DNA from 3 places in the Sporosarcina sp. FSL K6-1508 genome. Region 2 is predicted to be linked to each of the others. Evidence: riboswitches for the same ligand, from Rfam matches in the RefSeq annotation. Region 2 holds a riboswitch; each other region holds the start of a gene.

Region 1 (3,215 bases), 2.2 Mb from region 2:
CGAATCAAGAGTTAGAATGGACTTCTGGTCAATATTCAATTTCTCTGAAACTGGAATAATTCTGCTGCTATATTTTTTATTTATTTTTTCTACACGCGAGGTAATAGGTTTTGCATGATTAGTAACTAACCTTTTATAGACATAAATAATAGTTAGTAGTAAGGACAAAGAAAATAGGGAGCTTATTATTCGAACTCGGCTTAATGGAAGGGAGAACCCAAATAAGTTAAAAGTATTCGGAATCATTTCGGTCGTTGCCAATGGGGACATGGACGTGAATACTTTTTCACTTGCTAACGCAATTTCTTCATATGAATATTGAAAAGTAAGCTTACCCTGTTCCTGAATATTCATTTCCTTACCATCATAGTTAATTGTTCCTTGGATATTTGGAACTACTTCGATTGCATACTGAGGTAATTTAATGCCTGTTTCTTCTTCCACTTGTAATATGAATGCATTCACTTTTTCAAGGTCAATTTTATATGCTTTTTCTAAAATTGCAATTGCTTTCCCCTTTTCTTCAAAGGCTTGTTTTTTTTCTAGTGGAAACATTCTTTCCCACATATCCCCTGCTTTTATTACTAATTTTGCTTCATGTGTACCTTTTGCCAGTATTTCATTCTCGTAGTCTATTGTAGATTTTAAATTAATAGGAATTGCAGTTGTTATTTTCCGGAACATTGTATCTCCTGCTTCTACCGTCCCTCCGTTCGGATAAAGGACATTTGGCATAAGTGTCGCCTTGTAATCATAGTTTGTTTCTATTCGAGGAATGTCATCATTGATTTGAGTAATAGTTATTGCTGGTCCTGACAAAGAATAAACTGATACTGCAACTGAAATAATTAGTACTAGTAGAAGGGGGAGGAATATTTTCCTGTGTTTCCCCTTATATAGATGAACTAAGATTGATCCCATTTCCATCTCTCCCTTTGTTAATGTTAGTCTTTGTCTTGGTCCGTATTCGTTTGGTCTTCATTTGGTTCAGATTCTATTATGTTTGCTGTTTCTTTTTCGATTTCTTTTATATTTTCTTCTGCTCCAGCTTCCTCTTTTGCTTCGACTTCGACTTCCTCATTCGCCTTTTCTTCTACTTCGATTTCTTCTTTTTCTTTTTCTTTTTCTTTTTCTTTTTCTTCCGCTTCGATTAATTCTGATTTCGTTTCTTCTTCCAATTCAACAAGTATTTGTTCATCTTCAAATTCTGGAATCGTTGAATTTATTTCCGCACTGCCACCGTTCCAATGAGCTATTATTTGAATTTCACCTCCGGATAACTCTTGTGCGTCGCCAATAAGGGTGAAATATTTGCTTCCTCCTGAAATTAGAGTAGAAGAATTATTTTCTACTACATTCATTGCCTCTTCAGAGAATCCACTAAGTATGTCAATTCCTTGAATTTCTATTGTTTCTTCAGTGTTATTTGTAATTGCAAATTTTCTCCCTTCCCAATTGGTAATTGCGATAAGGGCACTATCCTCTGGGACTATAGATAATGTTGCATCACTTCCTATTTCAGCAGTTGTAAAACTCGTGCTACGGAGAAGCAAAAATGACATGGATACTAAAAGTGCTGCTAAAGAAAAAAACTTTTTCAATACGCGCCCTCCCAATTTCATAATAAAAGCCTAACTAAATTGGACAAGTTGTCCAAATTTAATTAGGCCGGTTGCACCAATAACTCCATACGCCCCAGGTGCCCATATACGGGTCGTACTTCACAGTTTCCGTAATCAATATTCTTTTATATAGTTCAGTATAACCAAACCCCAACAAATATTACGGTACTTCTTGCGGTTATGTAGGTACTATTTTTGTCTGATAATAGGTAGTAATGTCCTTCTTTGTATTTGTCGTAACTAACATGTAAAGAAAAACAGCCCTATATATTTCATAGAGCTGTTTTGCTTTATTTTGAGTTTAACTTACTTACCATCTGTTCTAACTGCGTCAACAGTTAGTGTGTAATTATTTGATCCTTTACCAATGTTATTAGTCAATAATTCCAGGTCAATTTCCTGATCCTTACCTGGTTTTAGCGTAAATGAAAGTGTATTACTACCACCGCCATTTGTTAATTTCAACAGTTGTTTAGTAGGAGTAATTATACCACCACCGCCATGTCCACCACCTGGTTTTCCAAACGTATCTAATTCGGTAACCTCGCTAGCTTCAAAAGTTCCTTTACCGGATCTCTTAGCGACATTAACAGTAACATTAATATCTTTATCTGAGTTATTTTTAACTGCAAATAATTTATCCCAATTATATTTACTATTGTTTTGAACTCCGTAATCTGCTCCATTACCCTTATTCAGGTTAATCAATAATTCACCATTCGCTTTATAATCAGCTGCATTATGCTCCGCACTTGCTACTAGTGCCAATAGTGATTCGTTAGAATTCTTGACCGTAACGTCCATATCACTCTTGACCGCTGCACTTGAGAAAGACATTGCCGCCATCACACTTGAAATTGCTAGTAGAAACACTACCGAAAATATACCTTTTTTCATCTTCATTCTTAAATCTCCTCCAATATTTTTTTCGGCTCTTAACCGTTTTTGTAACTACTTTTAGTATAGGAGGATTGGTATTGGTTATCCTCACTCTGTAGGGTAGTCTTCAGATATCGTTTGTCTACTACTATTATCTACTTTGTATCCCCTAAACTACTACTTTTGTTGGTGGTAGGTATACTTTTGTACCAAATCAATTCTACTTTAGAGGGCTTTTTGTTTCGTAGAATTACAATAATATGAATGAAAGGAGGAATTCCATGAAGCTATTTTCAAGGATACTGAACACTTTATTAGCAATTGGCATCTTATGTACGTTAATTGCTGCAATTGGGTCAGCTATTACTAAAGAACCCGTTTTGCTTACCGTCATTCGTTCAAACAGTATGTCCCCTGTTTGGGAGCGGGGCGATATGGTGATCATAGAGAACCTAAAGGAAAAAGAAGCAGTACAAAATGGAGATATCGTCTTTTTCAAAACAGAAGAAGGAAGTCTTGCTGACAAAGGTTGGATTGCCCACCGAGTAGTCGATAGAAACGTCGATAAAGGTTTTATTACCAAAGGGGACGCTAATGAATATACGGATCAGCGGGATGGTAGTGGACTGATTGAGCGAGATTGGATTGCTGGAAGAGCATTAACTATAGGAGAAACACCAATCGTTATCCCTAAAATAGGTTACTTATCATTAT
Region 2 (3,215 bases):
AATAGTTTCTTCTATTTGCTCGACAGATGTATTAATTAATTGCATCTGAGCAATCACCTGTTGAACAACTTCATTTCCTTGTTCAGCAGCAAGTGATGCTGAAAGAGACGATTCAGAAGCAGTATTGGCTGAATCAGCAATTTGTTGTATACCGCCTGCCGTTTCTTCCATTGCAGCGGCTGTTTCTTCAGTCATTACCAAAGAAGTTTCAGCGTTTTGAGCGATATTCTTCATTTCTTTTGAAACGTTTGTAGAACTAATATACGATTCTGTCGCATTCATAGTTAGCTGATTAGCTGATGATGCAACGTGATCAGATGTATTTCTAATGTTTAATATGACATGTTGCAAGTTTGAAACCATTGTTTTTATCGATTGTGAAAGTTGTCCAACTTCATCATTTGTAATCTGAAGATCAACATCGTTCAATTCTCCATTTGCCACTTGGTCTGCAACAATGACCACTTTTTTGAGTGGTAATAGAAGCCGATCAATTGTAAAATACAGTAATACTAATAAGATTGAAATTCCGATTACTGCAATAATAATCTGTTTTGTAACACTTTTTTTAATGATGGTGTCAATATAATCCGCAGAGTAATCAATTCCTAACACGGCAATTGTATTTCCACTTTCATCTTTAAGAGGGCTGAAAACTGTTCGCCATGATCCAAATGAGTCCTCAAAAATGCTTGTTACCTCTGATTGATCATTTTTAATCGCGAGCTTAGCAGTATCTACATGGACAGGAGCAAGATCAGTAAACAATTCCCCTGCTTCATACGCTTCATTCAAATTTTCCGTATAGCCGATAGGAGTGACACCATCGTCCTCCATTTTCCATATATAACTCCAAAACATAATTCCTTGTTCTTCTCTTATTTCATCCAAGGTTCTTTGCATTTCTAAAAATTCAGAATCGCCTTCACCTTGAACTGTCAATAACCCATCTATATCTTTGGAATCGAGGTTCCTAGCTGTCAATAAGCCAACACTTTTCAATTCTTGTTCAAGGTCATTCTCTAACTGACCGTTCAATTGAGAGATACTCTGTGTCGTTAGAACAGCAAAAAGTGCTAAAACAATGACAGATACTGTGAGTAACAACTTATACTTCAGTGACATGTTCTTAAAAAAACGCATAATGATTATTTCCTCCACTTCTACTTATGTTTGTTTGTTTCTTTCTTTCAAAAAAAAAAGCCTATTTCACATTGAAATAGGCAAATAAAAAAAACTAGACTATTATCTAGCATTTCTTGAGCAGCTCAGCCGTCATAGTAATAATTACTTTAGACCCGTAGCTTTGCGTCCCTATTTTTCAATAAGTTTGCCTATAACCATCAAAAAATATACCACATAGTCTAATAGATGGCAATAAGAAGTACTAAAAGTTTCATAGATTACTATAATAACTCTTCATAATGCACTACTTAAAAAATGCCCAAAAGAGTATATAGTCATTGGTGAAAAAGAAGATGAGAGACTTTACTACCCCGCCCAATTTATGTTTCGTTATTTTTAATCGTTACATCAAATTCTTTTACAAAGACTGCATTACCAGTAATTTCAATATTAAATGTTTGATTATTTTTGATTACTTCAACTTGTACTCTTCCATCTTTGTCAATTTCAATACCTTGTTCAATTAACAAGGTTAATTTAGTGTCAAAGTCATTTTTAATATTTTTGGCATAATAAGCTCCCATTACACCTGAAGCAGTGCCTGTCACCGGGTCCTCTATTGTACCGGAAAATGGAGAAGAGAAATGGCGGGCATGCATATCTGCATTAGAATCATGCGTTTCAAGGCAGAAAGGGTGGACAGACGCTTTTGGCATTTCTTTTAAAATCGTTGGAAACTGTTTATTGTTGGGCTTCATCTTTTTGAATGCTTTAAGCTTTCTTATAGGAATTAACAAAGTCCATATGCCTGTACTTCCATATAAAATTGGTAAGTCAGTTTCTATATCATCTATACCAATCCCGATTGACCTAGCTAAATCTTCCTTGGAACCTTTAAACTCTTCAAACTGCGGAGATGCCTGTTTCATAGTTATGTATAGTTCATTTTCTATAGTCGAACTTATCCTTATTGGTAAAATTCCCGCTTTTGTTTCTATTGTTAACTCCGTTTTCTCCCCTATTAATCCTTTTGATTTTAGTGCATAAATAGTTGCCATAGTTGCGTGACCACACAAATCCATCTCTCTCCCTGGCGTAAAATAACGAATCCTAATATCGGCAACGTCTGAATGCATAGGAAAAGCTGTCTCACTAAAACCCATATCTAAAGCTACTTCTTGCATTTCAATCTCCGTTAGTTCATCGCCATCCAAAACTACTCCTGCAGGATTTCCTTTATTCGGTTTGTTACTAAATGCATCATAATGATAAACTTTTACAGTTTTCATTTTTAACAACTCCCTCTCAATTTTCATTCGTAATCTCTTGTGTATTAAATAGCTTCAATCGAAAATATATTGCAGATAAAGGTTTATAAAACTTGTACATTGATATCCTCATACTATGATTTTGGATATAACTAGTGTATACCTTATCAATAGTATTTCAGGAAACTTTAAAAAACAGACCATTCCATGCCAATTCGTAGCAATTGGTATGCTTAAATAATTCAATGCAGTATGTTTCAGAAGTAAGATTACTGCCTTCACTCTTGAGGAAGGAAGAAAGGAAGCCATAAATACAAATATTTCACTAATGAGGTAAAATAGTGGTAGGAGGGGATTATTATGTTAAAAGTTAGAGCTTTGGAAAATAGGGATTATGAATTAATTAAGGCTGCAGAAGACGTAATAGAAAAAAATTATAGATATGGACGACACCACATTGGTTCATCGGTCAGAACTACATCAGGTAATATTTTTGCAGCTGTACACGTCGAAGCAAATGTTGGCAGAATAACGGTATGTGGAGAAGCAATGGCGATTGGAAAGTCAATATCAGAAGGAGACCATGAGTTTGAAACGATTGTAGCAGTTGCTCATCCTCATCCACAAGAAGACATTGAAAAATGTTGGGTCGTTGCACCATGTGGCATGTGTCGCGAGTTAATAAGTGATTACGGTAAGGATACTGACGTAATCATTCCCTACAATGGTGAATTAGTAAAATGTAATGTAATGGAGTTACTACCGGAAAAATACTCAAGTGATTTAGAATAAAGAATACATCGGGATAGCAAAAGAAATGGT
Region 3 (3,215 bases), 1.4 Mb from region 2:
ACCGCTGAAACCTCTTCCATGGAGGCACTCATTTCTTCGGAGGATGCCGCAACGTTTTGAGAATAATTATTTACTTCAATACTCGTTTTTGAAACTTCTTCTATGTGAACGACCACTTCAGCTATATGATTCTTCATGTTTTCCATCGCTATGCTAGCTTCAGATATTTTTGTTGTACCAGTGAGAATAGAATCCATAATTTCCCCAAATGCTTTCCCGCTTTCATTCGCAAGTTTCATTCCCTCTTTAGCCGAACTTACGCCTAGATTGACAAGTTCCATCGAATCTTCAATTCCATCATTAATATCGTGAATGATCTCATTGATCTGCAATGCTGAGTTGCTAGATTGCTCTGCAAGTTTTCGAACTTCATCTGCCACGACTGCGAATCCTTTTCCATGTTCACCAGCTCTAGCAGCTTCAATTGCAGCATTCAAAGCTAATAAATTCGTTTGCTCTGAAATGGACTGTATCATTAAGCTAATTTGTCTAATTTCATTTGATTTTTCATTTAACATGCTGATTTTCTCAGCGGAAGAACTCACATTTTTATCAATTTCACTCATCTGACTTACCGTTTGTTCAACGACCTCACTACCTTGTTTAGCCGTTTCCGTTGAATAATGGATGGAATCTTTTACGTTGCCCATACTCACTGTCACATCATCTACACGATTAAACACTTCATTGATAATACCTACAGCGTTTTTCATAGCCTCATCCTGGTCATCAGCTCCAGTAGCAACCAATTGGATTGACTCGGATATTTCGCTGGAAGCTGTTTGATTTTCAATCGAAGACGCTGCCAACTCTTCAGAGGTCGCAGATAATTGTTGAGATTCATGCGCAATTTTTCGCATGGTTTCTTTCAAACTGGTAGACATGGTATTGAAATTCTCTCCCATATCCCCGATTTCATCGTTCACCTTTACCGTGACTTGTTGCGTCAAATCACCTTTTGACATCGCTAAAGACAAATCACTAATGCTTTTAATTCTCTTCGTTATACGTAAACTCATTATAATAGACGCAATGACAGCAAGAATCGCGAAAACCCCACCTATAATGAAAAGCATTGTTCGTATGAAAGTCGCCGTACTTAAAATTTCGTCCTTCTTAATGACAGCAATATACTTCCAGCCATCAATTTCTGAAGTGATTGTGTTCAATACATAGTCTTCACCATCTAGGTTCGTTTCAAATGGGCCGTCTTTGCTTAAATCTGTTAATTCCGGAACATTTAGTTCGGAAACGGGTTGGAAGTTCAATTCGGAGTTTTTCGGATGTGCAAGGATTGTTCCATCTTCTTGCGCAAGAATGACATAACCTTTTTTACCGATACTGATTTCCTTAATAATATCTGTTAAGCCTTCCAAACTTACATCCAGGCCTAACACACCTGTTTGCTTTCCGTTTTTTTCAATCGATACTACATTACTGACTATAATTCCCTCTACCCCAGTTGCCTTATAGGCACTTGTTAATTTTACTTCTCCTGGTTCTGCAATAGCCGTGTTATACCAAGGACGGTCTCTAGGATCGAAACCAGCTGGCGTGGGCCCCTCGGGATATTGGACATAACCTCCATCCGATGTACCTATATAAACATAAGAGGCTTTAGGATGACTATTACTAAATTGAGAAAACACATCAAAAATGGCTTTCTCCTTATCCCCATTTTCTGAAGGGGTCATATCAATTGAGCCTTCCCCCGCTATATCTTTATAGGAAGTAATACTTGAATCGGCATTTAGAACGGAATGGTCATTAGCTAATAAATTGACATTTTCCCTAATCGTTTCAAAGTATAGAGAAATTCCATTATCCACCTGTTTAATTTCTTTCTCGCTGAAACTAATATAATCATCCTTGGTTTTTTTGCTAACTGTTTTATTCACTAACACGCCAACAAATACAATCGGTACTATCGATAGCAATAGTGAGAAAACTAATAACTTTGCTTTGAACGAAATCCTTTTCTTATTCATTTGCACAATCCTTTCTATTTAATTAATAGTGAATCAAGCGTAAGTTGCCTGCTGCTTCAAAGCTTTTAAATTGTTAACTTCAAGAATCTCTTAATCCTTTCTAACTACGTCTTTTTGCCAAATTCATTCTAGGTGGTTTTAAACACTCAAAAAACTATTCTATTTAATATAGAATAGCCAAAGGATTTATATATATATTAATCCATAAATTTGGTAACCAGGCGATCATTGTTTAGATTGCAGGACTTTTGATTAATCCCTAAACTTTAGATCCTAGGCTTTGCGTGCTGCCCTTTCAGAACAGGTTGCCTTTAACTTCTATAGTTTTAGTTTAAAATTACGCTCACCAATAATCTCACGTAACTCTACAAAATTCAAGACTTTTTAACCACTCCTCACTGTTTATCTATGAAAAATGAATCACGAGGATAGTTCGGAACCAGTTAAAAAGTAGGTTTTCATCGACTATGTATAAGGTTTTATAGAAATGAAGTCAAAAATATGATTTCAAATTAGTAATTGATTGATTTTGGCGACATTATCCAATATTTGGCTGATACTATCGCTTCACCCGCCTACTATTTGCTACAATGATAACTAATCTCGATTACTTTGACACACCTAATTGGCCTATCTCCCAGTTCGAGATAGACCTTGAAACCATTTGAGCTTCGCATTTTCTCCTTGAAATCCCTTTTCTTATGGTTTCCTTTGAATTTATCTGGCTCTAACGTTTGTCACTGACCGAGTCTCATCATATTTTATCAATAACCGCCTTTACTTATGATACGGTTCCCCCTTCATAATCCTGAAGGCCCTATACACCTGCTCCAACAATATCAGCTTCATCATCTGATGCGGAAATGTCATTTTCGAAAAAGACAACAATTCATCCGACCGTTTTATCACGCTATCATGAAGCCCCAGCGAGCCTCCGATAACAAACGCTACCTTGCTCCGCCCGTATGTCATTAGCGACTCCATATCCGCTGCTAGCTCTTCTGATGTCTTCATCTTCCCTTCAATCGCGAGCGCAATCACATAGGAATCCGTCCCTACTTTCGCCAAAATACGATCCGCTTCTTTTTTCTTCACGATTTCCATATCTGCATCACTTAATGATTCAGGTGCTTTTTCGTCCGGAACTTCTATTAAGTTAATCTTTGCATAAGCACCTAGTCTTTTTGAGAATTCTTCTATACCCATTTTTAAATATTTCTCTTTTAA

What was found. Region 2 has a riboswitch for cyclic di-GMP ahead of MKZ11_RS11660 (methyl-accepting chemotaxis protein). Riboswitches for the same ligand answer to the same signal wherever they lie in the genome.
Region 1: linked by a shared signal. The riboswitch ahead of MKZ11_RS00425 (hypothetical protein) and the one ahead of MKZ11_RS11660 (methyl-accepting chemotaxis protein) in region 2 are both predicted to bind cyclic di-GMP.
Region 3: linked by a shared signal. The riboswitch ahead of MKZ11_RS04055 (methyl-accepting chemotaxis protein) and the one ahead of MKZ11_RS11660 (methyl-accepting chemotaxis protein) in region 2 are both predicted to bind cyclic di-GMP.

Annotation. Positions count from the first base shown of each region.
Region 1 covers NZ_JBBOXF010000001.1:101,566-104,780, forward strand. Annotated here, with positions in the region: gene MKZ11_RS00420 (DUF5305 family protein) at 1-921, opposite strand, end outside; gene MKZ11_RS00425 (hypothetical protein) at 945-1,601, opposite strand; cyclic di-GMP riboswitch class II at 1,659-1,741, opposite strand; gene MKZ11_RS00430 (DUF1102 domain-containing protein) at 1,929-2,525, opposite strand; gene MKZ11_RS00435 (signal peptidase I) at 2,783-3,215, shown strand, end outside.
Region 2 covers NZ_JBBOXF010000001.1:2,318,756-2,321,970, reverse strand. Annotated here, with positions in the region: gene MKZ11_RS11660 (methyl-accepting chemotaxis protein) at 1-1,125, opposite strand, end outside; cyclic di-GMP riboswitch class I at 1,260-1,345, opposite strand; gene MKZ11_RS11655 (PhzF family phenazine biosynthesis isomerase) at 1,506-2,414, opposite strand; gene MKZ11_RS11650 (cytidine deaminase) at 2,754-3,185, shown strand.
Region 3 covers NZ_JBBOXF010000001.1:870,758-873,972, reverse strand. Annotated here, with positions in the region: gene MKZ11_RS04055 (methyl-accepting chemotaxis protein) at 1-1,988, opposite strand, end outside; cyclic di-GMP riboswitch class I at 2,198-2,308, opposite strand; gene rlmH (23S rRNA (pseudouridine(1915)-N(3))-methyltransferase RlmH) at 2,766-3,215, opposite strand, start outside.